DNA from 3 places in the Pseudomonas sp. B21-032 genome. Region 2 is predicted to be linked to each of the others. Evidence: predicted binding sites of a transcription regulator. Region 2 holds the regulator's gene; each other region holds the start of a gene.

What was found. Region 2 encodes FliA, which starts transcription of late flagellar genes. Its sites were predicted from a motif close to CTAAAGTTTNNNNNNNNNNNGCCGNTAA; they were not measured.
Region 1: the regulator FliA is predicted to act here: its motif matches at 1,653-1,680, upstream of LOY54_RS25450 (methyl-accepting chemotaxis protein).
Region 3: the regulator FliA is predicted to act here: its motif matches at 6,793-6,820, upstream of LOY54_RS05630 (methyl-accepting chemotaxis protein).

Annotation. Positions count from the first base shown of each region.
Region 1 covers NZ_CP087180.1:5,489,439-5,499,748, reverse strand. The annotation lists gene LOY54_RS25450 (methyl-accepting chemotaxis protein) at 1-1,592, opposite strand, end outside; gene LOY54_RS25445 (hypothetical protein) at 1,867-2,097, shown strand; gene LOY54_RS25440 (cell division protein ZapA) at 2,094-2,396, shown strand; partial or broken gene LOY54_RS27745 (cache domain-containing protein) at 2,553-3,629, shown strand; gene LOY54_RS27740 (methyl-accepting chemotaxis protein) at 3,753-4,490, shown strand; gene LOY54_RS25430 (low specificity L-threonine aldolase) at 4,569-5,609, opposite strand; gene glyA (serine hydroxymethyltransferase) at 5,841-7,094, shown strand; gene LOY54_RS25420 (sarcosine oxidase subunit beta family protein) at 7,115-8,365, shown strand; gene LOY54_RS25415 (sarcosine oxidase subunit delta) at 8,380-8,709, shown strand; gene LOY54_RS25410 (sarcosine oxidase subunit alpha) at 8,706-10,310, shown strand, end outside.
Region 2 covers NZ_CP087180.1:1,705,622-1,715,931, reverse strand. The annotation lists gene LOY54_RS07935 (chemotaxis response regulator protein-glutamate methylesterase) at 1-123, opposite strand, end outside; gene LOY54_RS07930 (chemotaxis protein CheA) at 169-2,400, opposite strand; gene LOY54_RS07925 (protein phosphatase CheZ) at 2,413-3,201, opposite strand; gene LOY54_RS07920 (chemotaxis response regulator CheY) at 3,221-3,595, opposite strand; gene fliA (RNA polymerase sigma factor FliA) at 3,699-4,439, opposite strand; gene fleN (flagellar synthesis regulator FleN) at 4,436-5,269, opposite strand; gene flhF (flagellar biosynthesis protein FlhF) at 5,390-6,700, opposite strand; gene flhA (flagellar biosynthesis protein FlhA) at 6,712-8,841, opposite strand; gene flhB (flagellar biosynthesis protein FlhB) at 8,974-10,110, opposite strand; gene fliR (flagellar biosynthetic protein FliR) at 10,113-10,310, opposite strand, start outside.
Region 3 covers NZ_CP087180.1:1,238,909-1,249,218, forward strand. The annotation lists gene LOY54_RS05595 (NAD(P)/FAD-dependent oxidoreductase) at 1-440, opposite strand, end outside; gene LOY54_RS05600 (gamma-aminobutyraldehyde dehydrogenase) at 454-1,878, opposite strand; gene LOY54_RS05605 (ABC transporter permease) at 1,897-2,703, opposite strand; gene LOY54_RS05610 (ABC transporter permease) at 2,693-3,631, opposite strand; gene LOY54_RS05615 (ABC transporter ATP-binding protein) at 3,633-4,673, opposite strand; gene ydcS (putative ABC transporter substrate-binding protein YdcS) at 4,746-5,897, opposite strand; gene LOY54_RS05625 (tellurite resistance TerB family protein) at 6,050-6,769, shown strand; gene LOY54_RS05630 (methyl-accepting chemotaxis protein) at 6,900-8,522, shown strand; gene LOY54_RS05635 (chemotaxis protein CheW) at 8,530-9,060, shown strand; gene LOY54_RS05640 (CheR family methyltransferase) at 9,057-10,310, shown strand, end outside.

The sequences.
Region 1 (10,310 bases), 2.1 Mb from region 2:
TCCACCGCCAGGCGCGACAGCTCGGCACTGGCGGCGCTGGTCTGGTGGGCGCCGGTGGCCGACTGCACCGAAAGATCGTTGATGTTGACCAGGTTGCGGTCGACTTCGCGGGCAACCTGGGCCTGCTCTTCGGCGGCGCTGGCGATCACCAGATTGCGCTCGTTGATCTCGGCCACCGCGCCGGTGATGGTTTCCAGCGCCAGGCCGGCGCCACGGGCGATGTTCAGGGTCGACTCGGCGCGTTCGGTGCTGTTGCGCATGGAGTTGACCGCCTGCTCGGTGCCGCCCTGGATACTGCCGATCATCCGTTCGATTTCGCTGGTCGACTGCTGGGTGCGGTGGGCCAGGGCGCGCACTTCATCAGCCACTACGGCAAAGCCGCGGCCGGCTTCCCCGGCACGCGCCGCTTCGATGGCGGCGTTGAGTGCCAGCAGGTTGGTCTGGTCGGCCAGGCCGCGAATCACATCGAGCACCTTGCCAATATCACGCGACTCTTCCGCCAGGTTGCCGATCAGTTCGGCAGTGCCTTGCACGTCGGTGCTCATGCGCTCGATGGCGCTGACGGTTTCCATGACCAGGTCACGGCCGTCACCGGCCGAACGGGTGGCTTCCTTGGAGGCTTCCGAGGTGCTCACGGCATTGCGCGCGACTTCTTCGACGGCGCTGGTCATCTCGGTGACGGCCGTGGCGGCCTGTTCGATTTCGTTGTTCTGTTGCTGCAGGCCACGGGCGCTTTCGTCGGTGACGCTGTTGAGCTCTTCGGCCGCCGATGCCAGCTGGGTGGCCGAGCCGGAAATCTGCTGCAGGGTGTCGCGCAGCTTGTTCTGCATCTTGGCCATGGCCTTGAGCAGACGCGCTGCTTCGTCCTGGCCTTCGGCGTGGATGCTGCGGGTCAGGTCGCCTTCGGCAATCCGCTCGGCGGCCTGCAGGGCTTCGTCGATCGGCTTGACGATGCTGCGGGTCAGCAGCAGGGCGCAGATCAGGGTCAGGGCGGTGGCGGCCAGCAGCAGGCCGATCACCAGAGTCACGGCATTGGAATATTGTTCGGCGGCGGTGCGGTTGATCTCGCTGGTTTGTTCGGTGTTGATGCTGACCAGCTGATCCATGACGCTGTTGATCTGCTCGGAGCTGTCGAGCATGTCGCGGTTGATCAGGTTGCGCAGGGTCTCCAGGTCATTGTTCTGCGAGGCCAGGCGCATGCGGTTTTCCAGTTGGCGGTACTGGCCCAGCAACTGCACGTACTGGTTGTAGGCCGAGCGCTCCTGGTTGCCGAAGATCAACGGCTCGTAGTTGCGGCGCGCGTCGTCGATCTGCTGGTTGCGCTGGTCGATCAGCTTGAGGGTGGCCTGCAGGGTGTCGGCTTCGCGGTTGAGCAGCAGGCGGTACGACAAGGTGCGCAGGCGCAGGGTCAGCTGGGTCAGTTGGTCGAGGTTGGTCAGGCTCGGCACCGTCGAGGTCTCGATGGTTTCGCCGGCCTGGCGAATCTTGCTCATCTGGTTCAGGGCGAACAGACCTAGGGCCAGCATCAGCGCACCGATCAGAGCAAAGCCCAGAAGCGCGCGCGGGGCGATATTCATGTTGCGTAGGGACATGGTGGTATCCAGGAGGGAAAAGGGCACGCGAACCGTGCGCAGGAGTCAGGACTGCCATGCCTATCGGTCGGCCGGCTAAAGACTTGAGCGGGCGAAGATGAAATTGTGAGGCAGCTATCTTTTTTCCTGACCGGTGGTAGGCAAAACGGGGAACCGGACCCGCATCGGCGGGTCAATCTGCACCAGGCCGAAGCGTCTAAACCCGATATCCCTGGCTAGCACGCGGACTTTTCTTTATCGTGTGCGCCCCCTGAAACACCCCGAGAAGGCAATCATGTTGGAAACTTCCCTTAGTCAACTGGAGCAACTGGTCAGCGACCTGGTGCAGAAGAATCAGGAACTGACCGAGCGCAACGCGCAAATCAGTGCCGAACTGGCCCAGGCCAAAGATGAAAACGACAGCTTGCAATTGAGCCTGCTGGAGCAGGAAGAAAAGCAGGGCGCTACCGCCGCACGCATCCAGGCCCTGGTTGAGCGTGCCAGCGTTGGTGCCGTGAACGCATGAAAACCTCAGCGCAGCCGATCAATGTCGTGTCGATCCTCGGCAGCGATTATTCGATCAAGGCCCCCGAAGGCCAGGAGCAGGCGCTGGCGCAAGCGGTGCAGATGCTCAATGCCTCATTGGCCGATACCAAGCGTAAATACCCGACTCTGATCGGTGACAAGCTGCTGGTACTGGCAGCCCTCAACCTGTGCTCGCAGCAGATCGAACTGCAACAGCAGCACCAGCAGGCCCTCGACCGTTACCAAGAGCAAGTCAACGCCACGGTCGATGTGATTGCGCGGACCATCAGCAACAGCTGATCGCCTCCAAAGCCCCAAGCTAAACCTTTTTGCCAGCTCACCGCCTTCGGGAGGGTGGGCCGGCATTGCTGTGGATCACTGTCATTATTGTATTTCCTGTTGTATACAATCGGCCTGTCTCTTGCACTACAGGGCTTATTTACCCAGGGGAAATACATGCAGTTCTGGCGGCGCAGTATCCAGTGGCAATTGATCGCAAGCATGGGCGCAGCGCTGTTGCTGAGCATTCTGGTGGTGGTTGGCATCTACAGCGTGGCGGTCAATCGGCTGACCGAGCGTTACCTGGTCGACACTGCCTTGCCGGCGAGCATTGAGGCGATTCGTAACGACATCGAGCGCATGCTTGGCCGGCCGCTGACGGCGGCGGCGGACATCGCCAACAACACCCTGCTGCGCGACTGGCTGGCGGCGGGCGAAGACAGTGTCCAGGCGCCGCAATTCATCGAGTACCTCGAAGCCCTGCGCAAGCACAACCAGGCCTTTACCGCGCTGTTTGCCGCGACCGCGAGCAACCACTACTACAACGAGAACGGCCTGGACCGCACCCTCAGCCGCAGCAACCCGGCGGACAAATGGTTCTTCGGCTTCATCGACAGCGGCAACCCGCGCCTGCTGAACATCGATACCGATGGCAGCACCGGCGAACTGGCGCTGTTCATCGATTATCGGGTGGAAAAAGCCGGGCAACTGGTGGGCATCGCCGGGCTTGGCCTGCGCATGACCGAACTGTCCGAGCTGATTCACAACTTCAGTTTTGGCGAGCACGGGCGAGTCATGCTGGTGCGCGGCGACGGTTTGATCCAGGTGCATCCGCAGGCGCAGTTCAGCGGCAAGCGGCAGTTGGCCGAACAGATTGGTGGCGAGGCTGCCAAAGTTGTCTTGAGCCGTGAGCAGGGCCTGCACAGCAGCCGCTTCGAGCGCGATGGCGAGGGCTACCTGGCCCTCAGCCTGCCGCTGCGTGAGCTCAACTGGACGCTGGTCGCCGAAGTGCCAGAAGCGCAGATCTACGCCCAGGTACGCGAGACCGTCTGGCTGACCAGCCTGATTGGCGGCGCAGTGGCGTTGGTGTCGCTGTTGCTGGTGGTACTGCTGGCACGTGGTATCGTCCGGCCGATCCGCCGCGTGACCGCTGCCCTGATGGCCATCGGCAATGGCGGCGGCGACCTGACCCAGCGCCTGGACGAGAACCGTGCAGACGAACTCGGCGACCTGGCCCGTGGCTTCAACCGCTTTCTCGACAGCCAGCGTGACCTGATCGGCGAAGTGCTGAGCACCAGTGAGCGCCTGCGGGCCTCGGTGGCGCAAGTCACGCAAGTGGTGGACAACACCGCCGAGCGTTCCGGCCGCCAGCAGGAAATGACCGAGATGGTCGCCACCGCCGTGCATGAGATGGGCCTGACCGTGCAGGACATTGCCCAGAATGCCGGCAATGCCGCGCACGCCTCGCAAACTGCGCGCAGCGAAGCGCTACAGGCCCGCGACGTAGTGCGCCGCTCGATTGCCCATATCGAGGGCATGTCCGAGGAGATTGGCCAGGCGGCCAGTGCAGTGGGGGAGCTGGCTACGGAGGTGGCGTCGATCGACGAAGTGCTGGCGGTGATCCGCAGCATCTCCGAGCAAACCAACCTGCTGGCGCTCAACGCTGCCATCGAAGCGGCGCGGGCCGGCGAGATGGGCCGCGGCTTTGCCGTGGTCGCCGATGAAGTACGAACCCTGGCGCGGCGCACCCAGGTGTCCACCGATGAAGTGCAGCAGATGATCCTGCGCCTCAAGCAGGGTGCGGGCAGTGCGGTGGCGTCGATGCAGGCCGGGCAGGCGGCAACCGGTACGGGCGTGGAGTCGAGCCAGCAGACCGGTGCTTCGCTGGGGACCATCACCGAGCAGGTCGAGCACATCAGTGACATGAACCATCAGGTGGCGACAGCGACTGAAGAGCAGTCGGCGGTGACCGAGGAGATCAACCGCACGGTGCAGGGGATTTCCGATCTGGCGCGGGAAACGGCGGTGGATGTGCAGGGGTGCCGGGAGGAGTGCCAGGCGCTGCGCGGGCTGGCGGATGATCTGGCGCGGCAGATGGGAGGGTTTCGCCTTTGAAATTATCGCGGGGCAAGCCCGCTCCCACCGGATTTCATTGATCTTCGGTAGGAGCGGGCTTGCCCCGCGATAAGGCCCTCAAGCCCCCATCACCGCCCGGATATCCGCCGCCAGTTCACGCACCCGCGCCTCTTCGGTATCCCACGAGCACATGAAGCGTGCGCCGCCGCTGCCGATGAAGGTGTAGAAGCGCCAGCCCTTGTTGCGCAAGGCTTCCAGCGCCGGTTCCGACATCTGCAGGAACACCCCGTTGGCCTCCACCGGGAACATCAGCTCAACGCCCGGCACATCGCGAACCAGTTCGCTGAGCAACTGCGCGCAGTGGTTGGCATGCACAGCGTGGCGCTGCCAGGCGCCGTCTTCCAGCAAACCGACCCAGGGCGCGGACAAAAAGCGCATCTTCGACGCCAGTTGCCCGGCCTGCTTGCAGCGGTAGTCGAAGTCTTCGGCCAGCTCGCGGTTGAAGAACAGGATCGCTTCACCCACCGCCATGCCGTTCTTGGTGCCGCCAAAGCACAGCACATCGACTCCGGCCTTCCAGGTCAGCTCCGCCGGGCTGCAGCCAAGGAACGCGCAGGCGTTGCTGAAGCGGGCGCCGTCCATGTGCAGATTCAGGCCCAGCTCCTTGCAGGTAGCGCTGATGGCCTTGAGCTCGTCCGGGCGGTAAACGCTGCCGACCTCGGTGGCCTGGGTGATGGTCACCACCCGCGGCTTGGGGTAGTGGATGTCCTGGCGCTTGAGCGCCACTTCGCGGATCGACTCGGGGGTCAGTTTGCCGGCTTCGCTGCGCGCGGTGAGCAGCTTGGAGCCGTTGGAGAAGAACTCCGGGGCGCCGCATTCATCGGTCTCGACGTGGGCGGTCTCCGAGCAGATCACGCTGTGATAGCTCTGGCACAGCGACGACAGCGCCAACGAGTTGGCGGCGGTGCCGTTGAAGGCGAAGAACACTTCGCAGTCGGTTTCGAACAATTTGCGGAAGTATTCCGAGGCACGTGCCGTCCATTGGTCGTCGCCATAGGCGCGCTCGTGGCCCTGGTTGGCCTTTTCCATGGCGGCCCAGGCTTCGGGGCAGATACCTGAGTAGTTGTCGCTGGCGAATTGCTGGCTTTTATCTGGCATGACACTGTCCTGTGAACGACGCAGACGAGCACTCTAAACCAAGAATTGCGGCGTCGCCTATACAAAGCATTGCCCCCGTGGAAGCGGGCTTGCCCCGCGATGAGGCTACATGTCGTAAACGCACCTTTGCGTGGCGTCCGTAGGCATCTGGGCTGTCTGCGTCGGTCATACCATCGCTGCAAAAGGGCAATTGCCCGACAAGAACCGATGCCGCTGCCGGGAGAGACTGCGATGTTCAGCAAGCAAGACCAGATCCAGGGTTATGACGATGCACTGCTGGCGGCGATCAATGCCGAAGAGCAACGCCAGGAAGATCACATCGAGCTGATCGCCTCGGAAAACTACACCAGCAAGCGTGTCATGCAGGCCCAGGGCAGCGGCCTGACCAACAAATACGCCGAAGGCTACCCGGGCAAGCGCTATTACGGCGGTTGCGAGCATGTGGATAAAGTCGAGCAACTGGCCATCGACCGCGCCAAGCAGCTGTTCGGCGCCGATTACGCCAACGTTCAGCCGCACTCCGGCTCCTCGGCCAACAGCGCCGTATACCTGGCCCTGCTGCAGGCCGGCGATACCATCCTGGGCATGAGCCTGGCCCACGGCGGTCACCTGACCCACGGTGCCAAGGTGTCGTCCTCGGGCAAGCTGTACAACGCCGTGCAGTACGGCATCGACACCAACACCGGGCTGATCGACTACGACGAAGTCGAGCGCCTGGCGCTGGAGAACAAGCCGAAGATGATCGTCGCCGGGTTCTCGGCCTACTCGAAAACCCTCGATTTCCCACGCTTTCGTCAGATCGCCGACAAGGTCGGTGCTTATCTGTTTGTCGACATGGCTCACGTTGCCGGCCTGGTTGCCGCTGGCCTGTACCCGAACCCGCTGCCTTACGCTGACGTGGTCACCACCACCACCCACAAGACCCTGCGCGGCCCGCGTGGCGGCCTGATTTTGGCGCGCAGCAACGAAGAGATCGAGAAGAAGCTCAACGCCGCGGTGTTCCCCGGGGCCCAGGGCGGCCCGCTGATGCACGTGATCGCCGCCAAGGCGGTGTGCTTCAAGGAGGCGCTGGAGCCTGGCTTCAAAACCTATCAACAGCAGGTGATCGACAACGCCCAGGCCATGGCCGAAGTGTTCATCAAACGCGGTTATGACGTGGTTTCCGGCGGCACCGACAACCACCTGTTCCTGGTCAGCCTGATTCGCCAGGGCCTGACCGGCAAAGAGGCCGACGCCGCCCTGGGCCGTGCGCACATCACCGTCAACAAGAACGCCGTGCCCAACGACCCGCAGTCGCCGTTCGTCACCTCCGGCCTGCGCATCGGCACCCCGGCGGTCACCAGCCGCGGCTTCAAGGTCAGCCAGTGCGTGGAGCTGGCCGGCTGGATCTGCGACATCCTCGATAACCTCGGCGATGCCGACGTCGAGGCCGATGTTGCGAAGAACGTGTCGGCACTCTGTGCAGATTTTCCGGTTTATCGCTGAGTGGTCCAGGAGTAAAGACTATGCAACGTTACTCAGGCTTCGGCCTCTTCAAGCACTCGCTCAGCCACCACGAAAACTGGCAGCGCATGTGGCGCACGCCCACCCCGAAAAAAGTCTACGACGTGGTCATCGTCGGTGGTGGCGGGCATGGCCTGGCCACCGCCTACTACCTGGCCAAGGAACACGGCATCACCAACGTGGCAGTGGTCGAGAAAGGCTGGCTGGGTGGCGGCAACACCGCGCGCAACACCACTATCGTCCGCTCCAACTACCTGTGGGACGAGTCGGCGCACCTGTATGAACACGCGATGAAGCTCTGGGAAGGGCTGTCACAAGACATCAACTACAACGTGATGTTCTCCCAGCGCGGCGTCTACAACCTCTGTCATACCTTGCAGGACATGCGCGACTCCGAGCGTCGGGTCAGTGCCAACCGCCTCAATGGCGTCGACGGCGAGCTGCTCAATGCTCAACAAGTAGCTGAAGAAATCCCTTACCTGGACTGCTCGAAGAACACCCGCTACCCGATCATTGGCGCCACCGTGCAACGCCGCGGTGGTGTTGCCCGTCACGACGCCGTGGCCTGGGGCTTTGCCCGCGCCGCCGACGCCCTGGGTGTCGACCTGATCCAGCAAACCGAAGTGATCGGTTTTCGCAAGGAAAACGGCGTGGTCATCGGCGTCGAGACCAACAAAGGCTTTATCGGCGCCAAGCGCGTCGGTGTGGTCACCGCCGGTAACTCCGGGCACATGGCCAAGCTCGCAGGTTTCCGCCTGCCGATCGAATCGCATCCGCTGCAAGCACTGGTGTCCGAGCCGCTCAAGCCGATCATCGACAGCGTGATCATGTCCAACGCCGTGCACGGCTACATCAGCCAGTCGGACAAGGGCGACCTGGTCATCGGCGCCGGCATCGACGGCTGGGTCGGTTACGGCCAGCGCGGTTCGTACCCGGTGATCGAGCACACCCTGCAGGCCATCGTCGAAATGTTCCCGATCCTCTCGCGGGTGCGCATGAACCGCCAGTGGGGCGGCATCGTCGATACCACCCCGGACGCCTGCCCGATCATCTCCAAGACCCCGGTGAAGAACATGTTCTTCAACTGCGGCTGGGGCACCGGCGGCTTCAAGGCCACCCCGGGCTCGGGCAACGTCTTTGCCGCAAGCCTGGCCAAGGGCGAAATGCACCCGCTGGCCAAACCCTTTTCCATCGACCGTTTCCACAACGGTGCACTGATCGACGAACACGGCGCCGCCGCTGTCGCCCACTAGCAGGAGAAATCCCCATGTTGCATATCTTCTGTCCCCACTGCGGCGAGCTGCGCTCCGAAGAGGAGTTCCACGCCGCAGGCCAGGCGCACATTCCCCGGCCGCTGGACCCCAACGCCTGCTCCGACGAGGAGTGGGGCGACTACATGTTCTTTCGCGATAACCCCCGTGGCCTGCACCACGAGCTGTGGATTCACGCCGCTGGTTGCCGCCAGTATTTCAACGCCACGCGTGACACGCTGACCTACGAAATTCTCGAAACCTATCCGATCGGCGCCAAGCCGCAGGTCACCGGCAAGAACACCAGCCCGCAGTTGGCAGTCAGTGGTCAGGGAGAAAAGGTATGAGCCAGGTCTATCGCCTGTCCAACGGCGGTCGTATCGATCGCAGCAAAGTCTTGAACTTCACCTTCAACGGCCAGACCTACCAGGGCTTTGCCGGTGACACCCTGGCCGCTGCACTGCTGGCCAACGGCGTCGACATTGTCGGGCGCAGCTTCAAGTACTCGCGCCCGCGCGGGATCATCGCCGCAGGCAGCGAAGAGCCCAACGCCATCCTGCAGATCGGCGCCACCGAAGCCACCCAGGTGCCCAACGTGCGCGCCACCCAGCAGGCGCTGTACGCCGGCCTTGTGGCCACCAGCACCAACGGCTGGCCGAATGTGAACAACGACGTCATGGGCATCCTCGGCAAGGTCGGCGGCAAGCTGATGCCGCCGGGTTTCTACTACAAGACGTTCATGTACCCGCAGTCGTTCTGGATGACCTACGAGAAGTACATCCGCAAAGCCGCCGGCCTTGGCCGTGCGCCGCTGCAGAACGACCCGGACAGCTACGACTACATGAACCACCACTGCGACGTGCTGGTGGTCGGCGCCGGCCCCGCCGGCCTGGCCGCAGCCCTGGCGGCTGGCCGAAGCGGCGCGCGGGTGATCCTCGCCGATGAACAGGAAGAGTTCGGCGGCAGCCTGCTCGACAGCCGTGAAACCCTCGACGGCAAGCCGGCCGCCGACTGGGTTGCGGCAGTGGTGGCCGAGCTCAAGGCACTGCCGGAAGTCACCCTGTTGCCACGGGCGACGGTCAACGGCTACCACGACCACAACTTCCTCACCATTCACGAGCGCCTGACCGACCATCTCGGCGATCGCGCGCCGATCGGTCAGGTGCGCCAGCGCATGCACCGAGTACGCGCCAAGCGTGTGGTGCTGGCGACTGGCGCCCACGAGCGGCCTTTGGTGTACGGCAACAACGATGTGCCGGGCAACATGCTCGCCGGTGCGGTCTCGACCTACGTGCGCCGCTATGGTGTGGCGCCGGGGCGCAAGTTGGTACTGTCGACCAACAACGACCATGCCTATCGCGTGGCCCTGGACTGGCACGACGCCGGCCTGAACGTGGTCGCCGTCGCCGATGCCCGCCACAACCCGCGCGGTTCGTTGGTGGAAGAGGCGCGGGCCAAGGGCATTCGCATCCTCACCTCCAGCGCGGTGATCGAGACGCGCGGCAGCAAGCACGTGACTGCAGCCCGGGTTGCCGCCATCGACGTCAAGGCGCATAAGGTCAGCAGCCCCGGCGAGTGGCTGGATTGCGACCTGGTAGCCACCTCCGGCGGCTACAGCCCGGTGGTGCACCTGGCTTCGCACCTGGGCGGCAAACCGGTCTGGCGTGAAGACATTCTCGGTTTCGTACCCGGTGAAGCACCGCAAAAACGCGTGTGCGTGGGTGGCATCAACGGTGTGTTCGCCCTTGCCGACACCCTCGCCGATGGTTTTGAAGGCGGCGTGCGCGCCGCCACCGAAGCCGGTTTCAAGGCGGTGCTGGGGGTGATTCCGAAAGTCCTGGCACGCCAGGAAGAACCAACCGTGGCGCTGTTCCAGGTGCCCCACGACAAGAACACAGCACGGGCGCCGAAGCAGTTCGTCGACCAGCAGAACGACGTCACCGCCGCC
Region 2 (10,310 bases):
GATCGCTTCCTTGCCATTGGTCGCGGTACCGACGACCTGGATAGTCGGGTCCGCTGAAAGAATTTCCGAGACGCGGCGGCGGAAGAAACCGGAATCATCCACCACCAGGACCTTGACTGCCATAAACACTCCATTAGGGGGCGCGGCATGTGAGCCGCGCCACCAGAATCAAATACGCCGGGCGGCGTAACGCTTGAGCATGCTCGGTACGTCGAGGATCAGCGCAATGCGCCCGTCACCGGTAATGGTGGCGCCCGACATGCCCGGGGTGCCCTGGAGCATCTTGCCCAGCGGCTTGATGACCACTTCTTCCTGGCCCACCAGTTGATCGACGACGAAGCCGATCCGCTGGGTACCCACAGAAAGGATCACCACATGGCCCTCGCGCTGCTCTTCATGAGCGGCCGAGCTGACCAGCCAGCGCTTGAGGTAGAACAGCGGCAAGGCCTTGTCACGCACGATCACCACTTCCTGGCCGTCGACCACGTTGGTGCGCGACAGGTCGAGGTGGAAGATCTCGTTGACGTTGACCAGCGGGAAGGCGAACGCCTGGTTGCCGAGCATGACCATCAGCGTCGGCATGATCGCCAGGGTCAGCGGCACCTTGATGACGATCTTCGAGCCCAGGCCCTTGGTCGAGTAGATGTTGATCGAGCCGTTGAGCTGGGAAATCTTGGTTTTCACCACGTCCATGCCCACGCCACGCCCGGACACGTCGGAAATCTCGGTCTTGGTCGAGAAACCCGGGGCGAAGATCAGGTTGTAGCACTCGGTCTCGCTCAGGCGATCGGCGGCGTCCTTGTCCATCACTCCGCGCTTGACCGCAATGGCACGCAGCACGTCGGCGTCCATGCCCTTGCCGTCATCGGAGATCGACAGCAGGATGTGGTCGCCTTCCTGTTCGGCCGAGAGCACTACCTTGCCGCCGCGGGACTTGCCCGAGGCTTCGCGCTCTTCCGGGGTTTCGACGCCATGGTCGACGGCGTTGCGCACCAAGTGCACCAGCGGGTCGGCCAGGGCCTCGACGAGGTTCTTGTCGAGGTCGGTCTCTTCGCCGACCAGCTCCAGGTTGATTTCTTTCTTCAACTGCCGGGCCAGGTCGCGAACCAGGCGCGGGAAGCGTCCGAAGACCTTCTTGATCGGCTGCATGCGGGTTTTCATCACCGCGGTCTGCAGGTCGGCGGTCACCACGTCGAGGTTCGACACGGCCTTGGACATGGCCTCGTCGCCACTGTTCAGGCCCAGGCGCACCAGGCGGTTACGCACCAGCACCAGCTCGCCGACCATGTTCATGATCTCGTCGAGCCGCGCGGTGTCGACCCGTACGGTGGTTTCGGTTTCGCTGGCAGGGTGCTTTTCGGCAGCCGGAGCGGCCTGGCGTGCAGGTGCAGGCGCCGCAGCCGCTGCTTTGGCCGCAGGGGCTGGCGCAGCAGCTGGCTTGGCGGCAGGTGCTGGCGCAGGCTTGGCCGCCGCTTTCGCAGGTGCTGCGCTGGCAACTGGTGCAGCCGTGGTTACTGCGTCCGGCGCAAACTTGCCCTTGCCGTGCAGTTCGTCGAGCAGCGCTTCGAACTCGTGCTCGGAGATGTGATCGCCAGCCGCGGCAGGCGCGCAGGCTTCCACAGGCGCGGCAGCAGCGCCCGGCAGTGCATCGACGGCAAAAGTACCCTTGCCGTGCAACTGGTCGAGCAGCGCTTCGAATTCATCGTCGGTGATGTCGCCACTGACATCGCCAGCGGCAGCTGCAGCAGCCGGCGCTTCAGCCGCGCCGCCGAGGTTGTCGGCGGCGAACTGGCCCTTGCCGTGCAACTGGTCAAGCAGCGACTCGAACTCGGCGTCGGTGATTTCGTCACCGGCAGGCTCGGCGTCCTGGGCTTGTGCCTCGGCCTTGACTGCATTGAGCGAGTCGAGCAGTTGTTCGAATTCGGTGTCGGTGATGTCCGCCTCGGCCTCGGCCGCCGGCGCTTCAACCACCTCGGGCTCAGCGGCAGGGGCTGGTGCTTCGTCTTCCCCGGCAGGCTCGGCCAGGCGCGACAGCGCCGCCAGCAGCTCTGGGGTCGCCGGGGTGATGTCGCTGCGCTCGCGAACCTGGCCGAACATGCTGTTGACCGTGTCCAGGGCTTCCAGGACCACGTCCATCAGTTCGGAGTCGACGCGTCGGGCACCCTTGCGCAGGATGTCGAACACGTTTTCGGCGATATGGCAGCACTCCACCAGCTCGTTGAGCTGGAGGAAGCCGGCGCCCCCTTTTACAGTGTGAAAACCGCGAAAGATCGCATTGAGCAGGTCGGCATCATCCGGTCGGCTTTCCAGCTCGACCAATTGCTCGGACAGTTGCTCAAGAATTTCGCCGGCTTCTACCAGGAAATCCTGAAGGATTTCTTCATCGGCGCCGAAGCTCATTAAACGTGCTCCCTAAAAACCCAGACTGGACAGCAGATCGTCGACATCGTCCTGACCGGACACAACGTCTTCACGCTTATCGGCATGAATCTGCGGACCTTCACCCCGAGTCGGATGTTTTTCTTGATCTTTTTCAGCGCGCAGCTGCTGGTGGTCATGTTCGATACCGGCAAAACGGTCAACTTGACTTGCCATCAGCACGAGCTTGAGCAGATTGCTTTCTACTTCGGTGACCAGCGCCGTGACGCGTTTGATCACCTGGCCGGTCAGGTCTTGGTAGTCCTGAGCCAGAAGAATGTCATTGAGGTGGCTGGCGACCTTGCGGTTGCCCTCCTCGCTGCGCGTCAGGAAACTGTCGACACGCTTGGCCAGCTCACGGAACTCCGGTGCCGCCACTTCGCGGCGCATGAAGCGCTGCCAGTCGACGCTCAGCGCCTTGGCCTCGTCGCTCAGTTCGTTGAGTACCGGCGTGCTGGCTTCGACCAGGTCCATGGTGCGGTTGGCCGCGCCCTCGGTCAGCTTGACCACGTAGGACAGGCGTTCGGTCGCATCGGTGATCTGCGACACTTCCTCGGCTTGCGGCATGTGCGGGTCGATCTGGAAACTGACGATCGCGCTGTGCAGCTCGCGGGTGAGTTTGCCGACTTCCTGATACAGGCCAAGGTCACGGGTCTGGTTCAGCTGATGGATCAGTTGCACCGCGTCGCCGAACTTGCCTCGTTCAAGGCTGTCGACCAGTTCCCGGGCGTGTTTCTTGAGTGTCGACTCAAACTCGCCCAAGGATGATTGTGTTTGCTCCATAGCGCCCCCGTGGCGTACCTCAGCTATTGACGCGCTCGAAGATCTTTTCGATCTTTTCTTTCAGCACCTGGGCGGTGAACGGCTTGACCACGTAGCCGTTGACCCCGGCCTGGGCGGCTTCGATGATCTGCTCGCGCTTGGCTTCGGCAGTCACCATCAGCACCGGCAGGTGCTTGAGGCGCTCATCGGCACGCACTTTGCGCAGCAGGTCGATACCGGACATGCCAGGCATGTTCCAGTCGGTCACCAGAAAGTCGAAATGACCGCTTTCGAGCATCGGCAGTGCGGTGTTGCCGTCGTCGGCTTCCTGGGTGTTGGTAAAGCCCAGATCACGCAACAGGTTCTTGATGATCCGCCGCATCGTCGAAAAGTCGTCCACGATGAGGATTTTCATGTCTTTGTTCAATTAGACCTCCAAGCAGTCTTTAACGCGTTCAGCGCGGAACGCGCATTCAATCAATTCGGCACTACATTTCACGACTGCATCGAACCTGCGTTCAACGCGCCCGCCATTCCCCCAGGCGACCACGCAAACGTGCCGCGCACTGGCTGTGCAACTGGCTGACACGCGACTCGCTCACCCCCAGGACCTCACCGATCTCCTTGAGGTTGAGCTCTTCGTCGTAGTACAGCGCCAGGACCAGACGCTCGCGTTCCGGCAGGTTGGCGATGGCATCGGCCAGGGCTGCCTGAAAACGCTCGTCTTCCAGATCGCGCGAAGGCTCGAGCTGGGCACTGGCACCGTCCTCGTGCAGGCCTTCATGTTCGCCGTCCTGCAACAGGTCGTCGAAACTGAACAGGCGGCTGCCCAGGGTGTCATTCAAAATCCCGTAATAATCATCGAGACTCAATTGAAGTTCGGCAGCAACCTCGTGATCTTTAGCGTCACGGCCGGTTTTTGCTTCAATTGCACGAATCGCGTCACTGACCATGCGGGTATTGCGGTGTACCGAACGCGGCGCCCAGTCGCCCTTGCGCACTTCATCGAGCATGGCGCCACGGATGCGGATGCCGGCGTAGGTCTCGAAACTGGCCCCCTTGCTGGCGTCATACTTGTTGGCGACTTCGAGCAGGCCGATCATCCCGGCCTGGATCAGGTCCTCCACCTGCACACTGGCCGGCAGACGTGCCAACAAGTGGTAGGCGATGCGCTTGACCAGCGGCGCGTAACGCTCGATCAGTTCGTACTGGGCGTCACGCGAAGCCTTGCTGTACATCCGATAACCACTGGCGTTCATAGCACCGGACCCGCACTCGTCGGTTGCACCAGGCGCTCGACGAAGAACTCCAGGTGCCCCCGTGGGTTGGCAGGCAGCGGCCAGCTATCGACCTTCTGGGCAATGGCCTTGAATGCCAGCGCGCACTTGGAACGCGGGAAGGCTTCATAGACCGCTCGCTGCTTCTGCACCGCCTTGCGCACACATTCGTCGTAAGGCACCGCACCGACGTATTGTAGGGCGACATCGAGGAAGCGATCAGTGACCTTGGTCAACTTGGCGAACAGGTTGCGCCCTTCCTGAGGGCTCTGGGCCATGTTGGCGAGGACGCGGAAGCGGTTCATGCCGTAATCGCGGTTGAGCAGCTTGATCAGCGCGTAGGCGTCAGTGATCGAAGTGGGCTCGTCGCACACCACCAGCAGCACTTCCTGGGCGGCGCGGACAAAACTGACTACCGAGTCACCGATACCTGCAGCGGTGTCGATCACCAGCACGTCGAGGTTGTCGCCGATCTCGCTGAAGGCCTGGATCAGGCCGGCGTGCTGGGCCGGAGCCAGGTGCACCATGCTCTGCGTGCCCGAGGCCGCCGGCACGATGCGCACACCGCCGGGGCCTTGCAGCAGCACGTCGCGCAGTTCGCAACGGCCTTCAATGACATCGGCCAGGGTGCGCTTGGGCGTCAGGCCCAGCAGCACATCAACGTTGGCCAGGCCCAGGTCGGCGTCCAGCAGCATGACCCGACGGCCAAGCTCAGCCAGCGCCAATGACAGGTTCACTGACACGTTAGTCTTGCCAACGCCACCTTTGCCGCCGGTCACGGCGATCACCTGTACGGGATGCATGCTACCCATGTTTGTTCTTTACCTTGTCTTACTTAGACCGAGGCCACATGACTGGGCTGCGCTTTCAACACCTGAAAAATGCCTGGCAGACCATTGATGTAGGTACTTTGCAACGTATTCATATTCCCCTCAGCCCACGCGTTTGCCGGAGCTGTGGTAGAGATCAGCGAACATGTCGGCCATGGCCTCTTCGCTGGGCTCGTCCTGCATCTGCACGCTCACTGCGCGGCTGACCAACTGGTGCCGGCGCGGCAGGTGCAGGTCGTCAGGAATGCGCGGGCCATCGGTAAGATAGGCCACCGGCAGTTCGTGACTGATTGCCAGGCTCAATACTTCGCCGAGGCTGGCGGTTTCATCTAGCTTGGTCAGGATGCAACCGGCCAGGCCGCAGCGCTTGTAGCTGTGGTAGGCGGCGGTCAGCACCTGTTTCTGGCTGGTGGTTGCCAGTACCAGGTAATTCTTGGCCTGAATCCCGCGCCCGGCAAGGGTTTCCAGCTGCATGCGCAGCGCCGGGTCGCTGGCTTGCAGGCCGGCGGTATCGATCAGTACCACGCGCTTGCGCAGCAGCGGGTCGAGGGCCTGGGCCAGCGACTGGCCCGGGTCGACGTGAGTAACCGAAACGTTGAGGATCCGCCCCAGGGTCTTGAGCTGCTCCTGGGCGCCGATACGGAAGCTGTCCATGCTCACCAGGGCCAGGTTCTGCGCGCCGTACTTGAGCACGTAGCGCGCGGCGAGCTTGGCCAGGGTGGTGGTCTTGCCCATGCCGGCCGGACCGACCATGGCAATGACACCGCCTTCTTCGATCGGTTCGATTTCCGGCACCTGGATCATCCGCGCCAGGTGCGCCAGGAGCATGCGCCAGGCGTGACGCGGCTCTTCGATTTCGGTGGTCAGCTCGAGCAGTTCGCGGGCAATCGGCCCGGACAGGCCGATGCGCTGCAGACGGCGCCAGAGGTTGGCCTGCTGCGGCTTGTTGCCCTGCAACTGGCTCCAGGCCAGCGAGCCGAGCTGTACTTCAAGCAGTTCGCGCAGGCCCGAGAGCTCCGAGCGCATCGAGTCGAACAGGCGCGGGTCGATGGGTGCCGCGGCCGGCGCAGCAGGCACGGCCGGCGCTTCGACCTGCGGGTCGACCAGCGGCTCGGAAGCGGTCAGCGGCAAGCCGGCAAACAGCTGGCGATTGCCATCTTCGCTCTCGCTACGGCTGCTCAGCTCGGCCTGGGCGGTGACGATGCGCGACTGGGTCTTGCGCAGCTCGTCTTCGAGCTCGACATTCGGCACCCGTGGCGCCAGGGCGGACAGCTTGTAGTCCAGCGCAGCCGTCAGCTCGACACCGCCAGCAATCCGTCGGTTGCCAATGATGGCGGCATCGGCCCCCAGCTCATCGCGAACCAGCTTCATGGCCTGACGCATATCGGCGGCGAAAAAACGCTTAACTTGCATAACCCACTACCTCAGCCGTTCGGGCCCACTGTGGCGACGATGGTAACTTGCTTGTTGTCAGGTATTTCCTGATACGCCAAAACATGCAAATTCGGTACAGCCAGACGACCGAAGCGCGACAGCATGGCTCGTACCGGTCCTGCGACCAGGAGGATCGCCGGCTGCCCTTGCATCTCCTGACGCTGGGCGGCTTCGATCAACGAACGCTGAAGCTTTTCGGCCATGCTCGGCTCCAGAAGAACACCGTCTTCCTGGCCTTGCCCAGCCCTTTGCAAACTATTGAGCAAAATCTGTTCCAATCTTGGCTCAAGGGTGATCACAGGCAGCTCGGACTCAACGCCGACAATGCTTTGCACGATAGCGCGACACAATCCGACGCGCACCACCGCCACCAGCGCGGCGGTATCTTGACTCTTGCCCGGGTTGTTGGCGATGGCTTCGGCAATGCTGCGAATGTCACGCACCGGAACCTGCTCGGCGAGCAACGCCTGCAGTACTTTGAGCAGGCCCGACAAGGAAATGACGCCCGGCACCAGCTCTTCGGCAAGCTTGGGCGAAGCCTTGGCCAGCACCTGCAGCAGTTGCTGCACTTCTTCGTGGCCGATCAGCTCATGGCAGTGCTTGTGCAGAATCTGGTTGAGGTGGGTGGCGACCACCGTACTGGCGTCCACCACCGTGTAGCCCAGCGACTGCGCCTGGCTGCGCTGGTTGACGTCGATCCACACCGCTTCCAGGCCAAAGGCCGGATCGCGGGCGGCAATGCCGTTGAGGGTACCGAACACCTGCCCGGGGTTGATCGCAAGCTCGCGGTCCGGGTAGATCTCGGCCTCGGCCAGGATCACCCCCATCAGGGTCAGGCGGTAGGCACTGGGTGCCAGGTCGAGGTTGTCGCGAATGTGCACCGTGGGCATGAGAAAACCCAGGTCCTGGGACAGCTTCTTGCGCACGCCCTTGATCCGCGCCAACAACTGGCCGCCTTGGTTGCGATCGACCAGCGGAATCAGCCGGTAGCCGACCTCTAGGCCGATCATGTCGATCGGGGTGACGTCATCCCAGCCCAGCTCCTTGGTTTCCATGGCGCGCTGTGGCGATGGCAGCAGGTCCTGCTGACGCTGCACCTCTTCCAGGGCCTTGAGCTTGGCCTGGTTCTGCTTGCGCCACACCAGGTAGGCGCCGCCGGCGGCCAGCAGGCCGAGGCTCAGGAAGGCGATGTGCGGCATGCCCGGCACCAGGCCCATGACGATCATCAGGCCAGCCGACACCGCCAGGGCCTTGGGTGAATCGAACATCTGGCGGTTGATCTGCTTGCCCATGTCCTCGGAGCCCGAGGCGCGGGTAACCATGATCGCCGCCGCAGTGGACAGCAGCAGCGATGGCAACTGCGCCACCAAACCGTCACCGATGGTCAACAGGGCATATACCTTGCCGGCGTCGGCAAAGGTCATGTTGTGCTGGAACATACCGACGGCCATGCCGCCGATCAGGTTGATGAACAGGATCAACAGGCCGGCAATGGCGTCACCGCGGACAAACTTGCTGGCACCGTCCATCGAACCATAGAACTCGGCCTCGCCGGCCACTTCGGCGCGCCGCGCCTTGGCCTGGGCCTGGTCGATCAGGCCGGCGTTGAGGTCGGCGTCGATGGCCATCTGCTTGCCGGGCATGGCGTCGAGGGTGAAGCGCGCGCTCACTTCGGAAATACGCCCGGCACCTTTGGTGACCACCACGAAGTTGATGATCATCAGGATCGCGAAGACGACGATACCGACCACGTAGTTACCGCCGATCACCACCTCGCCGAAGGCCTGGATCACCTTACCGGCGGCCTCGTGGCCGTCATGGCCGTGGAGCATCACCACCCGCGTGGACGCCACGTTGAGCGCCAGGCGCAACAGCGTCGCCACCAGCAGGATGGTCGGGAACGCGGCGAAGTCCAGCGGGCGCAGGGCGTAGACGCAGACCAGCAGGACCACGATCGACAAGGCGATGTTGAAGGTGAAGAACACGTCGAGCAAAAACGGCGGGATCGGCAACATCATCATTGCCAGCATCACCAGCAGCAACAGCGGCACACCCAGGTTACCCCGGCCTAGACCGACCAGGTTGCTACGGGCACTGTTGATTAACTGAGAGCGATCCACCGGTATTCCTCGTTAGCTCAAGCAAAACTTTGACGCGTTTGAGGCGCGCAGCGCTGCCTTTGCAAGAAGCTTTCCAACTTTGCCAAACGAGGTGGTTTGAGTGGCTCGGGGCTGCTGCGCAGGCAGCGCCGATCAGGAATCGCGACGCAAATCCGGCGGGATCGGCAGATCCTTGAGCGGCTCCGGCGGCTTGCCCTTGCCGGCGCGATACTGGCGGATCTGGTAGACGTAGGCCAACACCTGGGCCACTGCCAGGTACAAACCGGCGGGAATTTCTTCTTCAAGCTCGGTGGAGTAGTAGATCGAACGCGCCAGCGCCGGCGATTCGAGCACCTGGATCTTGTGCTCGTTGGCGATCTCGCGAATTTTCAGGGCGATGAAGTCGGCACCCTTGGCCAGCAGCAGCGGCGCCGCGCCCTTCTCCGGGTCGTACTTGAGCGCCACGGCATAGTGGGTCGGGTTGGTGATGATCACGTCCGCCTCGGGAATCGCCGCCATCATCCGCCGCTGCGAAGCCTCGCGCTGCAGTTGGCGAATGCGTTGCTTGACCTCGGGCTTGCCTTCGGAGTCCTTGTACTCGTCGCGCACCTCTTGCTTGGTCATCAGCAGCTTCTTGTGCGCCTGCCAGAGCTGGATCGGCACGTCCACCGCGGCAATGATCAACAGCCCCGCTGCCATCCACAGCGCACTCCAGCCAACCACCTGGACGCTATGGATGATCGCCTGCTCCAGCGGCTCGTTGGCAATCGCCAGCAGGTCATCGCGATCAGCCGACAACACCGTCAGGGCGACGATCAGAATCATGAAGAACTTGGCCAGCGCCTTGAGCAGCTCGGACAAGGCGTTGACCGAGAACATCCGCTTGATCCCCGATAGCGGGTTCATGCGGCTGAACTTCGGTGCCAGGGAGCTGCTGGAAAACAGGAACCCCCCCAGCGACACCGGGCCGATGATTGCCGCAATCAGCAGCACCAGCAATACCGGCTGAGTCGCGAGCAAGGCCATCTTGCCGGAAGCCATGAGGAAAATGCCCATGGACCGCTCATCGATGAGCACCTCGCGGGACAAGCTGAAATTGATGCGCATCAGCTCCATCAGGGTTTGCGCCAGGCCACCGCCAAACGCCAGCAGCGCTCCAGCGCCCGCCAGGGTCACCGCGACCGTGTTGAGCTCCTTGGAACGGGCAATCTCGCCCTTCTCGCGCGCGTCCTTCTTGCGCTTGTCGGTGGGGTCTTCTGTTTTGTCCTGACCGCTTTCGCTTTCTGCCATGCTCAGCGCGCCCGTGCCAGTTCACGCAGCCACTGCAAGGCTTCGGAAGCCAGTGACTGATAGTGAGGAAGAATATCGGCCAGGGTGATCCAGAAGATCACCATCCCCAGCACCAGGGTCAGCGGAAAGCCGATGGAAAAGATGTTCAACTGCGGCGCCGCCCGGGTCATCACGCCAAAGGCAATGTTGACCACCAGCAA
Region 3 (10,310 bases), 470 kb from region 2:
TTGACCTCCTTGCTGTACAGATGGTTGGGCGACTGCAAGGCTTCACTGCCGCCATAGCCAAGGATCATCCGCCCACCGGCGCTGAACTCGTTGCGCTTGGCGTGGCCGCCGAAATCGTCATGGTTCTCGAGGATCAGGATCTTCGCGGCGGGATGTTTCTCGCGATAGAAGAACGCCGCCGCCAGGCCGCTGATGCCGCCGCCGACCACCACCAGGTCGTATTCCTCGCTGATCGCCAGGGCGTCGGTGGCGAAGGTCTTTTTCTCCCAGCCCATCTGGTGCGCAACTTCGAAGGCGCCGACATGGCTGCCACGCAAACCGGTCAAGGCCGGTGGGTAATAGCGCCCGCTGGGGGCCGCCTGAAGCAGTTGCAGCGGGGTCAGGCCCGCTGCGACGCCGATGGCGACTCCGTTGATGAAGTCGCGTCGGGTGATTTCCATGGGTGTCCTTACCTTAATGTTTGAACATCACATGTCGGACGCAGGTGTAGTCCTCCAGCCCGTACATGGACATATCCTTGCCATAGCCAGACAGTTTCTGACCGCCATGGGGCATTTCGCTGACCAGCATAAAGTGCGTGTTGACCCAGGTACAGCCGTACTGCAGGCGCGCCGAAACGCGGTGGGCACGGCCGACGTCGGCGGTCCACAGCGACGACGCCAGGCCGTAGTCGGAATCGTTGGCCCAGGCCAGGGCCTGCGCTTCATCGTCGAAACGGGTCACCGAGACCACCGGCCCGAACACCTCGCGGCGGACGATCTCGTCATCCTGCTGGGCATCGGCCAGCACCGTAGGTTCGAAAAAGAAACCGTCACCGGCCACCGCCTTGCCACCGGTGACCAGGCGAATATGCGGCTGGGCAATCGCCCGTTCGACCATGGCCGCCACCCGGTCGCGGTGCTGGGCGGTGATCAGCGGGCCGAGCTCGGTGTTCGGGTCGTTCTGCAGGCCATGCTTGATGCTGGCCACGGCCTTGCCGAGCTTTTCGACGAACTGCTCGTAGATGCCGCTCTGGGCATAGATGCGGCAGGCGGCGGTGCAGTCCTGGCCGGCATTGTAGAAGCCGAAGGTGCGGATGCCGTCGACCGCGGCGTCGATATCGGCATCATCAAAAATGATCACCGGGGCCTTGCCGCCCAGTTCCATGTGCATGCGCTTCACGCTGTCGGCGGTGCTAGCGATGATGTTGGCGCCGGTTGGGATCGAGCCGGTCAGCGACACCATGCGCACTTTCGGGTGGGTTACCAGCGGCGTGCCGACGCTCGGCCCGCGGCCGAAAAGAATGTTCAGCACGCCGGCCGGCAACAGCTCGCTGGCAAGTTCTGCCAGGCGCAGCGCTGTCAGCGGCGTTTGCTCCGACGGCTTGAGCACCACGGTGTTGCCGGCGGCCAGCGCCGGGGCGATCTTCCAGGCAACCATCATCAGCGGGTAGTTCCACGGCGCGATCGAGGCGACCACGCCCAGCGGGTCGCGACGGGTCATCGAGGTATGCCCCGGCAAATATTCACCGGCAGCCGAGCCGCCCAGACAGCGGCTGGCGCCGGCAAAAAAGCGGAACACATCGGCGATCGCCGGGATCTCGTCATTGAGCGCAGCGGCATAGGGCTTGCCGCAGTTGTCCGACTCCAGGCGGGCCAGCTCTTCGCCGTGGGCCTCGATGGCGTCGGCAAGTTTGAGCAGCAACAGCGAACGCTCTTTGGGCGTGGTCTGCGACCAGCTGTCGAAGGCACGGTCGGCGGCGCGCACGGCAGCATCGACCTGGGCCTCGCTGGCCTCGTTGACTTCCACCAGCACGCTGCCCAGCGCCGGGTTGAGCACCGCGTAGCCTGCGCCTTCGCCGTCCACCAGTTGGCCGTTGATCAACAGTCGGGTTTGCATGGTCCAGTCCTCCAGGAGTTATTTGCCGCTGCCGGCTACGCTTTCGCCGCCGCGGGTCAGGTAAAAGGCGCCGAGGATCGGCAGCATGGTCACCAGCATCACCAACATGGCCACTACGTTGGTGACCGGCACATCGCGCGGCCGGCTTAACTGGTTGAGCAGCCAGATTGGCAGGGTGCGCTCGTGGCCAGCGGTGAAGGTGGTGACGATGATTTCATCGAACGACAAGGCAAAGGCCAGCATGCCGCCGGCCAGCAGTGCCGAGCCGAGGTTGGGCAAAACGATGTAGCGAAAGGTCTGCCAGCCGTCGGCGCCCAGGTCCATCGACGCCTCGATCAGGCTCTGCGAGGTGCGCCGCAGGCGGGCGATGACGTTGTTGTAGACGATCACCACGCAAAAGGTCGCGTGGCCGACGACGATGGTGAAAATGCCCGGCTCGATCCCCAGGGTCTTGAATGCCGAGAGCAGGGCGATGCCGGTGATGATCCCGGGCAGGGCGATGGGCAAAATCAGCATCAGCGAGATGCTCTCCTTGCCGAAAAAGCTGCGCCGGTACAGCGCCGCCGAGGCCAGGGTGCCGAGCACCAGGGCGATAAGCGTCGCCAGGCAGGCGACCTGCAGCGACAGTTTGATCGACTCCAGCACGTCCGGGCGCGCAAACGCCACGCTGAACCACTTCAGGGTCAAGCCCTGGGGCGGAAAGCTGAAGGCGGCGTCCTCGGTGTTGAAGGCATAGAGGAAGATGATCAGGATCGGGAAGTGCAGGAACACCAGCCCGCCCCAGGCCGCCAGGCGCAGGCCGATCGAGGCGCGTTCAGAGTGCATCGAAGGCCCCCAGGCGTTTGACTATGGTCAGGTACACGGCAATCAGCACGATCGGCACCAGGGTAAAGGCGGCAGCCATGGGCATGTTGCCGATGGCGCCCTGCTGGGCATAGACCATGCTGCCAATGAAGTAGCCGGGCGGGCCGACCAGTTGCGGGACGATAAAGTCGCCCAGGGTCAGCGAGAAGGTGAAGATCGAGCCTGCGGCTATGCCAGGTACCGACAGCGGCAGGATTACCTGCATGAAGGTCTGCCGCGGCCGCGCGCCAAGGTCTGCCGAGGCTTGCAGCAGTGATGGCGGCAGGCGTTCCAGTGAAGCCTGGATCGGCAGGATCATGAACGGCAGCCAGATGTACACGAACACCAGGAAGCGCCCCAGGTGCGAGGTCGACAGGGTGCTGCCGCCGACCCCGGGAATAGCGAGGATGAACTGCAGCACCGGCCCCAGGTTGAGTTGCTGGACGAACCACTGGGCCACGCCGCCCTTGGCCAGCAGCAGGGTCCAGGCGTAGGCCTTGACGATGTAGCTGGCCCACATCGGCATCATCACCGCGATATAAAAGAACGCTTTGGTCTTGCCGCTGGTGTAGCGGGCCATGTAGTAGGCGATGGGGAAGGCCAGCACGGCGCTAGCCAGCGACACGGCGATGGCCATGCCCAGGGTGCGCAGGATGATGTCGAAGTTCGATGGGTTGAACAGCGCAGCGAAGTTGCCCAGGGTCAGGTCAGGGGTGACCGCCATGGTGAAGTCGTCGAAGGTGTAGAAACCCTGCCACAGCAGGCTCAGCAGCGACCCCAGATAGATCGCGCCAAACCACAGCAGCGGCGGCACCAGCAGCAGCGCCAGGTACAGGTTGGGGCGCCGGTAGAGCAGGGTAGAGAAGCGCCGCATGACGCCCGGCGCGCTGTTTGCCAATACCTGGGTCATTTCAGTGGCCCTCGCCGGGCACGGTTTCCTGCAACGCCGTCATCGCCTCGCGGGCCCAGCGTGCCTGCAGGCGCTGGCCGGGCTGCCAGGGCGCGGCGTGTTCCTGCCACTGGTTGTTGGCCTGGCTGATGCTCAGCAACTGGCCGTTGTCCAGCTGCAGCTCGTAGCGGGTGGCGCTGCCCTGGTACTGGATATCGTGGAGCAGGCCGCTGACCTGGATTTCGTTGCTGGCCGCCGGCTGGTCGCCAAGGCGGATGTGTTCCGGGCGGATCGAGAACGGCAGCTGGCTGCCATTGAGCTGCTGCGCCAATGCGCCGCGCAGCACATTCGAGGTGCCGACGAACTCGGCGACGAAAGTGGTCGCCGGCTTCATGTACAGGTTGCGTGGAGTGTCGACCTGCTCGATGCGGCCGCGGTTGAACACCGCGACGCGGTCCGACATCGACAGCGCCTCGGTCTGGTCATGGGTGACAAAGATGAAGGTGATGCCCAATTGGCGCTGCAGCTTTTTCAGCTCGCCCTGCATTTGCTCGCGCAGTTTCAGGTCCAGCGCTCCCAGCGGTTCATCGAGCAGCAGCACCCGCGGGCGATTGACCAGCGCCCGCGCCAGGGCCACGCGCTGGCGCTGGCCGCCAGACAGTTGCACCGGCTTGCGCTGGCCATAGCCGCCCAGGGCAACCATGGCCAGGGCCTCTTCGGCGCGGGCATGGCGTTCGGCCTTGGCCACGCCCTTGACCTTGAGGCCATAGGCGACGTTGTCGCGCACGTTCATGTGCGGGAACAGCGCGTAGTCCTGGAACACCGTGTTGACGTCGCGCTGGTAAGGCGGCAACCCCGCCGCCTCTTCACCGTGGATGCGGATCGACCCGGCACTGGGTTGCTCGAAGCCTGCAATCAGGCGCAGGCAGGTGGTCTTGCCCGACCCCGAGGGGCCGAGCATCGAGAAGAACTCACCGTCGTGGATGTCGATCGACACCTGGTCAACCGCCCTGACCTCGCCAAAGGTGCGCGAGACATTGGTGAACTGCACTGCAAGGGTCATGGTGCGAAGCTCCAGCAAGAGGGAGCAAGCCCGCGTCTTCAGGTGGGAGCGGGCTTGCCCCGCGACAGGGCCCTAACGGCCGCCCATGATCGCAATATAGTCCTGGGTCCAGCGGCTATAGGGCACGAACTTGCCCCCTTCGGCCTGCGGGGTCTTCCAGAAGGCGATCTTGTCGAACTGGTCGAAACCATTGGTCTTGCAGCCCTCGGCGCCGAGCAGTTCGCTGGCGCTGCAGGCCGCCGGCACCGCGGGCAGCGAGCCGAACCAGGCCGCTACGTCGCCCTGGACCTTGGGCTGCAGCGACCAGTCCATCCACTTGTAGGCGCAGTTGGGGTGCTTGGCCTCGCTGTGCAGCATGGTGGTGTCGGCCCAGCCGGTGGCGCCTTCCTTGGGAATGGTCGAGGCCACCGGCTGTTTGTCGGCTTGCAGGCCGTTGACCATGTAGCCCCAGGAACTGGAGGCGACCACGCCCTCGTTCTTGACGTCACTCATCTGCACCGTGGCATCGTGCCAGTAACGGTGGATCAGCGGCTGTTGCTGGCGCAGCAGGTCGAGCACCGCTTGGTACTGGGTTTCGTTCAGTTCATAGGGGTTGTGGATGCCCAGTTCAGGTTTGGCCGACTTCAGGTACAGCGCCGCATCGGCGATGTAGATCGGCCCGTCGTAGGCCTGCACCCGGCCCTTGTTGGGCTTGCCGTCGGGCAGTTGCTGCGGCTCGAAAACCACGCTCCAGCTGGTCGGCGCCTGCTTGAACACCTCGGTGTTGTACAGCAGCACGTTCGGACCCCATTGGTAGGGCGTGCCGTACACCTGTTGGTTGACCACGTACCAGGCGCCGTCCTTGAGCCGCGGGTCGAGGTTCTTCCAGTTGGGGATCAGCGCGGTATTGATCGGCTGCACGCGCTTGCCGGCGATCAGGCGCAGCGAGGCGTCACCGGAGGCGGTGACCAGGTCGTAACCGCCCTTGGTCATCAGGCTGACCATCTCGTCGGAGGTGGCGGCGGTCTTGACGCTGACCTTGCAGCCGGTTTCCTTCTCGAAGCCGGTCACCCAGTCGTAGGCCTTGTCGCTTTCACCGCGCTCGATGTAACCCGGCCAGGCGACGATATCCAGCTGGCCTTCGCCGGCGCCCACGGCTTTCAGGGGCTCGGCGGCCTGCAGGCTGGCGCTGGCCAGCAGGGCGGTGCTCAGGGCGCAGAGCGTGGCGGTCTTGTGCACGAACATGGTGTTCCCTCTTGTTGGAATTATCTCGGGGCGGTGAAAGTGCAGGTATAGCTGGTTTAAGCGTAGGCAACATCTGGAAGCAAATGCATTCAGCTTCGCTTCAGCCTGCGGCAGTACTCTTTGGGCTTCTTTCCTCCCCATGGAGATGCCCCATGAACACCCGCGGCTTGCTTGATCAACTGCTCAAATCCGGCCAGGACCTGCTGCAGAACCAGGGCGGCAAAAGCCCTGCCGGCAAATCCGGCGGCCTTGGCGACCTGCTCGGCGGCAAGGGCGGTGGTGGCCTGGGCAGCCTGCTCTCCGGTGCCGGCGGCGGTGCCCTGGCGGCAGGGGCGATGGGCTTGCTGCTGGGCAACAAAAAGGCTCGCAAGTACGGCGGCAAGGCCCTGACCTACGGCGGCCTGGCGGCCCTCGGGGTGATCGCCTACAAGGCCTACGGCAACTGGCAGGCCAAGCAGGGCACTGCGGTGCAGGGTGAGCCGCAAACCCTCGACCGCCTGCCGCCGGCCCAGGTCGAGCAGCACAGCCAGGCGATCCTCAAGGCGCTGGTGGCAGCGGCCAAGTCCGATGGCCATGTCGATGACCGCGAGCGGGCGCTGATCGAGGGCGAATTCGTCAAGCTGTCCAGCGACCAGGAACTGCAACACTGGCTGCACGCCGAGCTGAACAAACCGCTGGACCCGGCCGACGTCGCCCGCGCCGCCAGCACCCCGGAAATGGCCGCCGAAATGTACATCGCCAGTGTCATGCTGGTGGACGAGGAGCATTTCATGGAGCGCGCCTACCTGGACGAACTGGCGCGCCAGCTCAAGCTTGACCCGGCGCTCAAGAGCGAGCTGGAAAACCAGGTAAAACGTGCTGCCAGTCAATGAAACCGGGCTAATGGCCAGTATCTAGCCCGTTTGGCCCGATCCAGCCGTTAAGTCAGCCGCAAAAGCGCGCAGCCGCTGGGCTATACTCTGCCCATTTTTCCTGCTCGCGTAGAACACTTGAGGGCTGACTGTGAAAAACTGGACCTTGCGCCAACGGATCCTGGCGAGCTTCGCCGTGATTATCGCCATCATGTCGCTGATGGTGGTCGCTGCCTATTCGCGACTGGTGGCCATAGAGTCCGGCGAGGAAGCGGTGCGAACCGACAGCATCCCCGGGGTCTACTACAGCTCCATGATCCGCAGCGCCTGGGTCGACAGCTATGTACTGACCCAGCAGCTGGTGGGCCTGAGCGACCACCGCGAGCTCACCTCGGCCGACATGGAGCTGTACAAGGGCTTTGAAGAGCGCCTCAAACAGCACATGGCCAGCTACCAGGCGACCATTCGCGAGAAGGACGACCAGGCCAGCTTCGACCAGTTCGGCCAGCTCGAAGCGGGCTACCTGAAAGCGGTGGATAGCGTCCTGGAGGCCTACCGCAAGAAGGATTACCCCGAAGCCCAGCGCCTGCTCGCCGAGGTGCTGACCCCGGCCTGGGTCGATGGCCGCAAGCACCTGAACGGGGTGATCGAGCGCAACCGTCATTCGGCCGAATCCGCCACCGACTCCATCGTCAGCGCCGTGGCCACGGCCAAGTTCAGCATGATCGTCTCGCTGTTGCTGGCCATCGTTGCCGCAACCATCTGCGGCCTGGTGCTGATGCGCGCCATCACCGCACCGATGCAGCGTATCGTCCATGCCCTGGACAAGCTCAGCGGCGGCGACCTCAGCGTGCGCCTGAACCTGGACCGCAAGGATGAGTTCGGCGCGGTGGAAACCGGCTTCAACGAAATGATGGGCGAACTGACCAACCTGGTGTCCCAGGCCCAGCGCTCCTCCGTGCAGGTCACCACTTCGGTGACCGAGATTGCCGCCACCTCCAAGCAGCAACAGGCCACCGCCACCGAGACCGCCGCCACCACCACCGAAATCGGCGCCACTTCGCGGGAAATCGCCGCGACTTCCCGCGACCTGGTGCGGACCATGACCGAAGTGACCTCGGCCGCCGACCAGGCTTCGATCCTGGCCGGCTCTGGCCAGCAGGGCCTGGCGCGCATGGAAGAGACCATGCACCAGGTGATGGGCGCGGCCGATCTGGTCAACAACAAGCTGGCGATCCTCAACGAGAAGGCCGGCAACATCAACCAGGTGGTGGTGACCATCGTCAAGGTCGCCGACCAGACCAACCTGCTGTCGCTCAACGCCGCCATCGAGGCGGAAAAAGCCGGTGAATACGGCCGCGGTTTCGCCGTGGTCGCCACTGAAGTGCGGCGCCTGGCCGACCAGACTGCCGTGGCCACCTACGACATCGAGCAGATGGTTCGCGAGATCCAGTCGGCGGTGTCGGCCGGGGTCATGGGCATGGACAAGTTCTCCGAAGAAGTGCGCCGCGGCATGTTCGAGGTGCAGCAGGTCGGCGAGCAACTGACCCAGATCATTCACCAGGTCCAGGCCCTGGCGCCGCGGGTGTTGATGGTCAATGAAGGCATGCAGGCCCAGGCCACCGGCGCCGAACAGATCAACCATGCCCTGGCGCAGTTGGGCGATGCCAGCAGCCAGACGGTCGAATCGTTGCGCCAGGCCAGCTTTGCCATTGACGAACTGAGCCAGGTGGCCACCGGCCTGCGTGGCGGCGTGTCGCGGTTCAAAGTCTGACCTGCCGATGAACGACCTTCAGCCTCGCCGCAATCAGGATGCGGCCTCCCACGGCACCCTGTACCTGGTGTTTCGCATCGGCGACCAGCGCTTTGCCCTGGACGCCCATGAGGTCGCCGAAGTGCTGCCGCGCTTGCCGCTCAAGCCCATTGCCCAGACCCCGGCCTGGGTGGCCGGGGTGCTGGCGCATCGAGGCGCGCTGGTACCGGTGATCGACGTCGGCGCCTTGAGCTTCGGTTTGCCGGCGCCGGTGCGCACCAGCACGCGCCTGGTCCTGGTGCACTACCGTGCCGACCCGTTGCGCCCGCACTTGCGGCTGGGGCTGATCCTCGAACAGGCCACCGATACCCTGCGTTGCGACCCCGCCGAGTTCCAGCCCTATGGCCTGGACAACCAGCAGGCGCCGTACCTGGGGCCGGTGCGCGAGGATGCCCACGGTTTGCTGCAGTGCATCGGTGTGCAGGACCTGCTCAGCGCCGAGGTGCGCCAGCTGCTGTTCCCGCCTGAGCTGGCGGCGAGCGACGAGGGCCTGGCATGAGTGGCGAACAGCGCTTCTTTCGCTTTTTGCAGGATCGGATCGGTCTGGATGTCGCCTCGGTCGGCGCAGCGATGGTCGAGCGCGCCTTGCGTCAGCGCTGCGCCACCCTCGAAGCCCGCGACCTGGATGACTATTGGCTGCGCCTGCAGCAGTCGAGCCAGGAGCAGCAGGCGCTGATCGAGGCGGTGATCGTCCCGGAAACCTGGTTCTTCCGTTATCCGGAGTCGTTCAACGCCCTGGTGACCCTGGCGCGCAAACGCCTGGCCGAGCTCGGTGGCATGCGTCCGCTGCGCATCCTCAGCCTGCCGTGCTCGACCGGCGAAGAGCCGTACTCGATTGCCATGGCCCTGCTCGACGGCGGCTTTGCCGGGCACAGCTTTCGCGTCGACGCCATGGACATCAGCCCCAATTCGATTGATCGCGCCGAACAGGCGCTGTACGGGCGTAACTCGTTCCGTGGCTCGCACCTGGACTTTCGCGAGCGGCACTTCAGCGACAGCGACGAAGGCCAGCGCCTCGACGAGCGGGTTCGCCAGCAGGTCAAGCTGCAGGTCGGCAATGTCCTGGATCCGGCGCTCAAGGCTCGGGAGGGCAGTTACGATTTCGTGTTCTGCCGCAACCTGCTGATCTATTTCGACGTCCCCACCCAGCAGCGGGTGTTCGAGGTGCTCAAAAGCCTGATCCATGAGCAAGGTGTGCTGTTCATCGGCCCGGCCGAAGGCAGCCTGCTGGCGCGCATGGGCATGCGCCCGGTGGGCATTGCCCAATCCTTTGCCTACGTACGCCAGGCTGAAATGCAGCCGACGCCGCCGAGCAAGCCGTTGGCGATCCCTTTGCCGTTGACAGTGCCAGTGACGGCGGCCAGCGTGCCGCGCCCGGCGTCGGCGCCGCTGACGGTGCGCAAGCTCAAGCCGATTGCGCCGCCGCCGGCGAAGCCCGCCGCGCAGGATGCGGCCAGCCAATTGCTGGCGCAGATCGCCCAACTGGCCAATGCCGGTAGCAGCACCGAGGCCCAGGCCGCGTGTACCCGTTACCTGCAGCAGTATCCGCCCACTGCCCAGGTGTTCTACTGGCTGGGCTTGCTCAGTGATACCGCCGGCGACAGCGGCGAAGCCCTGAGCCATTACCGCAAGGCGCTGTACCTTGACCCCCAGCATCCGGAGGCACTGGTGCACCTGGCCGCGCTGCTGGCTTCGCAAGGTGATGTCGCAGGCGCCCGGCGCCTGCAGGAACGGGCCGCACGGCGCGCT